3 regions of the Companilactobacillus muriivasis genome follow, and region 1 is predicted to be linked to each of the others. Evidence: predicted binding sites of a transcription regulator. Region 1 holds the regulator's gene; each other region holds the start of a gene.

Region 1 (2,285 bases):
TATCGGTTTAGGAAATGTTGGTTCATTAGTTGCCAACGCTGCCTTGGCGTTAGGAATGAAAGTAATTGGTTATGATCCATATTTGTCAGCCAATGCGGCATGGAGAATCAATAATCGCGTTAAAAGAGTGGATTCAATCAAAAATGCTGTGAAGAGTGCTGATTTTGTCACCGTCCATGTACCTAAGAATAATGAAACAATAGGTTTGTTAGGTACGAAAGAAATTACTGAGATGAAAGATGGTGCCGTGTTATTAAATTATTCAAGAATCGGCATTGTCGATAATAAAGCAGCCGTTAAAGCAATTCGCAGTCAAAAAATCAGCCATTACTGTACAGATTTTGGCGAGCCAATCATTGCTGATCAAAAAAGAATTACAATCACACCCCATATTGGAGGCTCAACGTTAGAAGCGGAAACAAACGGAGCTGTTCAGGGAGCTACTACCGTGATGAATTACCTTGAAGAAGGCGATACAACACATTGTGTGAATTTACCAAATATGCAAGTACCATTTGAAACAGCGTACCGAGTGACCGTAATTCACCAAAATGTTCCTAACATGGTCGGACAAATCAGTACTCAAATTGCCAATCGAGAAATCAATATCGAAAATATGGCGAATGCCGCTAAAGAAAAAGTCGCGTATACGATTATTGATGTTGATGATTTGCAAGGTAAGGACCAAGATGCTTTAATAACAGCGTTGGAAAGTATTAAGGAAGTTTATAAGGTAAGAGTGATTAAACATAAGTAATGGTTATAGTTACAATTTATTAAATATGATTGTTTATATAATAAGCAATAAAAGAGTCGGAAGGACTGGGAACATTCACCAGCTGTGGGTGTGGCGTTATGGCTTCAGCCATTACACCACCGGACGTGTTTGGAGACTTACCGGGTTTTGGTAAGGCTTCAAACCGAGGCTCGAGACCGTACTGTGGCTCGGGCCGGTCCGCATAGCAGGTGAATGTTCTCAGTCCTGGAGACGGCAAAACAAAAAAACCACCCTTATTCGAGTGGTTTCCTTTTAAAATATTTGTGAACGATATAATCCAACAACTTTACCAATGATTTCAACATTGTCCAAAATAATTGGATCCATTGTATCGTTTTCAGGTTGTAGGCGGTAATGTCCATTTTCTTGATAGAATCTCTTACATGTAGTTTCAATATCTTCAGTCATGGCAATAATAATTTCACCGTTATTAGCAAAATTTTGTTCGTGTACAATAACATGGTCGCCATCAAAAATTCCGGCATTGATCATACTTTCGCCGTGAATTTCCAACATAAATAATTCACCAGACTCACGAGTAAGGTCAGGTGGGATTGGGAAATATCCATCAGGATTTCTTTCAGCAGTAATAGGTTGACCGGCAGCAACGGCACCTAAAATAGGAATTTGTTTGGATTTGATACCAATTGAATTAAGACCAGCACCAGTAAGCTCAATAGCACGGGGCTTTGTAGGGTCTCTTTGGATAAATCCTTTTTTCTCAAGACGAGATAGGTGACCATGAACCGTTGACGTTGAAGAGAGATCTACGGCTTCGCAAATTTCTCTAACAGTTGGCGGATATCCATGTTCATCTAAATAATCATAAATACATTGTAAAATTTGTGACTGTTTAGAGCCTTCAGCTTTTGACATTAGAACACCTCATTGTTAATATCTTAAATAGATTGTATCAAAATTTGAATACAACTTCAAACAAGTGTTCGATTGTATCGAGGGGAATTGGAATAATGAACGAACAAGAAGAATTGCTCAAGAAAATTAACGAACTAGCTCATAAGGCTAAAAACGGTACTATTACTAAGGAAGAAGAAGATCAACAGGCACAATTACGTAAAGAATACTTGAAGAACTTCCGTGCCGCATTTAAGTCCCAATTAGAGATGACACAGGTCTATGATAAAGCAGGAAATGAAGTAACTCCTGAAAAAGTTCGAGAAATTCAACGGAAAAAAGGATTACGTGACGATTAGACTTTCAATTGTCTAACTTTTTTTGTAATATTAATAGTTGTATGGAAAGGGTGAGAACATAAATGGGAATCACAATAGTTGTTGGCGTTATAGCTTTGCTAGTTGGATTAGTTGGTGGTTTCTTCGTTGCCAGATGGTATATGAAGAAATACTTCCAAGACAATCCACCAATCAGTGCTGATATGATCAGACAAATGATGGCGCAAATGGGTCAAAAACCTTCACAAAAGAAGCTTAATCAATTAATGAATACTATGAAGAATTCACAAAAGAATAACAAATAGTTATGTCAT
Region 2 (2,285 bases), 250 kb from region 1:
CTAGTAAAAGAATTACGATAATAGTCCAGAACCACCACCGTTTATAAAAATGCTTCTTTTTATGTTTTAAAGAACGGCGAAATTCCGCTCTTGTAGGCAAATTATTGTTAAAGTTCATAATCGACCCCCTCCCCGAATTGATAACGCTTTACTATTATTCTATCAGTAACGAGGGATTATATGACTTTTATAAGCAAATTTTTACGATTATTTTATATTTTATTTCAACTTTTTATAGATAGATTATTTTTGTGAATAATAAATCCGGTATAACTCGTGGTGTGTGCTTTTTGTGTGTAAGTCAGTCTGAATCGAAAAAAATAGCCCATAATCAATCGATTATGAACTAGGAAAATTACTTATGAGATTTTTCTTGAGCTTCACGTTGCTGTTTTTTATACCGTAATCCAATTGGGACGAGGTTTTCTTGACCCTTCAAAAGTCGCTTGATATTAGGAATATGACGATAATAAATAATGACAGTAACAATTGCAGCGACGGCTGTTAGGATCCAATCGTGTAAGAATAGTGTCGCAATCGTAAAGAACAGAACGGTTGTAAGACTAGCTACACTGACCATACTTGTGATATATACGATTGAAGCTAAAACGATAAAGCAAATCACGAATAGTAGGGGATTATAGGCAAGCAAGATACCGGCACTAGTGGCAACGGCCTTACCGCCTCGGAATTTCAAGAAAATTGAGTAGCAGTGTCCAATAACGGCACAGATTCCGACAAAAAGAATTAGATGACGATCTAGTCCAAAGAAGACAGGCATCAATGCACCCAGAGTTCCTTTTAAGATATCAATCACTAAAACGACTGTTCCAGCGACTTTACCAAGAACTCGGTAAGCATTAGTTGTTCCGACATTTCCACTCCCGTACTCAAAAATATTTTTGTGGAAAAATACTTTTGCTATTATATAAGCGGTTGGAAATGAGCCAATTAGATAGGCTAAAATTACACAAATGAGAAGTTTCATTAAAAAATCACTCTCTCAGCTTTATTTTTTGGTATATTGTAACTCTATGGTGTTTTAACAAGAATTATAAATACCAACCTAGACATTATCCACTATTTTACCTGAAATTAAAAGATTTCTCTTGAATACGAACGTATATTCGTATATCGTTGATAGTGTTATAATACTAGAATATCGGATTTGTAGTAAATGAAAAGGAATGATATAAATGCCAAAATCATCTTATGATGATTCGTCAATTCAAATCCTTGAAGGATTAGAAGCTGTACGAAAAAGACCTGGTATGTACATTGGTTCCACTGATTCACGTGGATTACATCACCTTGTCTATGAAATCGTTGATAATGCGGTCGATGAAGCTTTATCAGGATTTGGTAAAGAGATCAATGTCACAATCAACAAAGATAGCAGCATTACGGTAGTTGACCATGGACGTGGGATGCCAACAGGGATGCATGCTTCTGGTAAGCCAACAATTGAAGTTATCCTAACAGTACTTCATGCTGGTGGTAAATTCTCAGAAAATAGTTACAAAACGTCTGGTGGTCTGCACGGTGTAGGTTCATCAGTTGTTAATGCTTTGTCAGAGTGGATGACAGTTCGTGTTGTTCGTGAAGGTAAAGTATACGAAGAACGTTTTGAAAAAGGTGGACACCCAGTTGGAACTTTGAAAAAGACTGGTACTACCAAAGAAGGTAGTGGAACAACAATTAGCTTTAAGCCTGATAAAACTATTTTTCAGACGACAAAGTTTAATTACGATACCTTAGCAGAACGTTTACGTGAGTCAGCATTCTTGCTCAAGGGTGTTAAGTTCACTATCACTGACAAACGTGGCGAAGAAGAGAAACAGGATGTTTTCCATTATGAAGATGGGATTCAATCATTCGTTAAGTATTTGAACGAGGACAAAGATACACTTGGTGGCATCTTCTATATTGAAGGTGAGAATTCCCAAATCGAAATCGAGTTCTCTGGTCAATACAACGATGGTTATTCTGAAAACATTATCTCCTTCGTTAATAACGTTCGTACTGCTGATGGTGGGACGCACGAAGCTGGAATGAAGTCTGGTTTAACAAAAGCTTTCAACGACTATGCTCGTAAAGTTGGCTTATTGAAGGAAAATAGTAAGAACCTCGAGGGTAGTGATGTCCGTGAAGGTCTTTCAGCTATTATTTCCGTGCGTATTCCTGAAGAAATTCTTCAATTTGAAGGCCAAACAAAGGGTAAACTAGGTACTCCGCAAGCACGTTCAGCTGTTGATCAACTAGTTTACGAACAAATGAGTTTCTAC
Region 3 (2,285 bases), on a different contig from region 1:
TCATATTCAGTACGCTGCTTGATACGTTGAGCCTCAAGTAACTTACCCTCTTTAGTAAACTTCTTAACTTGTACATCCATCTCGTCTTGGATTCGAGTGAGTGCCTCTTCCATCTTAGAATCACTAATCATAAAGTGAGTCGCTGGGAAAATTCCGATATGGTCCATTGAACCTTTAACTTCACCTGTTAAAGCATCCATTTCGATGATTCGATCAATTTCGTCACCAAAAAATTCCACACGAATGGCATTATCGTCACGTGAAGCTGGGAAGATATCCACAACGTCGCCACGAACACGAAATCTACCACGTTGGAAGTCAATATCGTTACGTTCAAATTGATTTTCGACTAATTCTTCTAATAATTTATCACGGGCAATTTGTTCACCGACATGCAATGAAATAATACTGTCCGCATATTCTCTTGGATCACCTAAACCAAAGATACATGAAACGGAGGCAATCACAATTACATCGTTACGTTCCAAAAGTGAACTTGTCGCCGAGTGGCGCAACTTATCAATTTCATCATTGATACTAGAATCTTTTTCAATATAGGTATCACTAGAAGGCACATAAGCCTCTGGTTGATAGTAATCATAATAACTAACAAAGTATTCAACAGCATTATTGGGGAAAAATTCTTTCATTTCACCATATAATTGACCCGCCAAAGTTTTATTATGTGAAATAATCAACGTTGGTTTATTCAAATCTTTAATGACATTGGCCATTGTAAAAGTTTTACCAGTACCAGTGGCACCTTCCAAAATGACTTCTTTGTCACCAGCTTTAAAATCCTTGTCAATTGTCTCAATTGCTTGTGCTTGGTCACCAGCAGGAGCATATTTTGAAACCAAATCAAATTTATTATCAGTAATTCTATCTATCACAGACGACTTACCCCCTCTTTAAGCTAAAAAATACATCTAATTTTGTTATGAATTAGATGTAATTAATACCGGCTTATTTCGCTGGCTCTATATTACCATAGCGAACATATTTTCGCCATATTTTTACTTATTGATCAAAATGTTTAAGTTTACCGTTTCCAGAGCTGAGAGTATTCATCTGCTGTGCGGTACAGTACGAGCCAAAGAGCGGTCTCGAGCCTCGGTTGAAATATTAACGCGACAAATATTTATCTATTCATTCAAATAGACTTAAAGGTCATCATTTCTCTGCAGTTAATCGTGGCAACATTAAGAAAATTACCAAACCTATCAAGAACAAAATGCTCAATGATGCAGCACCTATTGTTGATTTTCCTGTTATCTGTGTCACTATTCCTACTAGTACTGGACCCATAACGGCTGAGAATTTTCCTAAAATGTTATAGAATCCAAAGAACTCACTTCCTGATTCTTTCGGAATTAGCTTACCAAAGTACGATCTACTCAAGGCTTGTATTCCACCCTGACTCGTTCCGACTAAGACTGCCAAAATCCAGAAATCTACCGTTGTGGTTAACTTCAAGGCATACAAACAGATTCCAAAATACAAAATAATTGCTAATAAAATTCCTTTTCTTGCTGAAAAATGATTGGCAATCCAGCCGTACAAAATAGAAAACGGAAAGGCTACTAATTGAACGACTAGTAAAACAATCATCAAGGTTGTCGTGGTAATTCCCATGTCCATTCCGATTGACGTTGCCATTGTAAAAATTGTATCAACTCCATCAATGTAGAAGAAGTATGCAATCAAGAACCAAGCAGCTGCTTTATACTTTCGTAAATGTGTCACCGTTGCCCAAACTCGTTTGAAACTTGATGTTATTGGATGTGGATTTTCTGGTAATGAATAAACTTGTTGAACATTTTTCAAAAGTGGAATGAAGAAAATTATCCACCATAACGCTGCCAATAGAAAACTCCAGCGCGCTACGCCATAACTCGATAGCATTCCAAAACCGCTAGTTAACTGTAAAACTAGGAAAAGAATGAATGCTATCACTCCGCCTAGATATCCATACGCATATCCATTGGATGACAACGAATCCATCTTCTTATTGTCCGCCACATCAGTTAAGAAACTGTCATAAAAGAGGTTTCCCCCAGAATAACCAATTATCGACAGGATATACACAGCCAGTAATAACTGCCATTGGTTCGGTGGTAAGAGTGCCAATCCTAGCGTCATAACGATACCTAAGAATGAAAATGTACTCAATAGGCGCTTCTTGTGATGTGGATAATCAGCCAAAGCTCCTAAAACTGGTGCCAAAATTGAAACTATCAACGTTCCAAAACTATTTGCATAACCCCAATAAGCTGTAGCGTTCG

The links. The regulator LexA, encoded in region 1, represses DNA repair genes until DNA is damaged. The targets are predictions, from matches to a motif close to CNAACANNTGTTNG.
Region 2: the regulator LexA is predicted to act here: its motif matches at 1,117-1,130, upstream of parE (DNA topoisomerase IV subunit B).
Region 3: the regulator LexA is predicted to act here: its motif matches at 995-1,008, upstream of uvrB (excinuclease ABC subunit UvrB).

Annotation. Positions count from the first base shown of each region.
Region 1 covers NZ_BTTQ01000001.1:247,796-250,080, forward strand. The annotation lists gene AAA923_RS01295 (phosphoglycerate dehydrogenase) at 1-757, shown strand, start outside; gene lexA (transcriptional repressor LexA) at 1,031-1,654, opposite strand; gene AAA923_RS01305 (DUF896 domain-containing protein) at 1,750-1,992, shown strand; gene AAA923_RS01310 (YneF family protein) at 2,055-2,276, shown strand.
Region 2 covers NZ_BTTQ01000001.1:502,198-504,482, reverse strand. The annotation lists gene AAA923_RS02490 (DUF3862 domain-containing protein) at 1-118, opposite strand, end outside; gene plsY (glycerol-3-phosphate 1-O-acyltransferase PlsY) at 356-988, opposite strand; gene parE (DNA topoisomerase IV subunit B) at 1,197-2,285, shown strand, end outside.
Region 3 covers NZ_BTTQ01000007.1:53,459-55,743, forward strand. The annotation lists gene uvrB (excinuclease ABC subunit UvrB) at 1-893, opposite strand, end outside; gene AAA923_RS08680 (MFS transporter) at 1,174-2,285, opposite strand, start outside.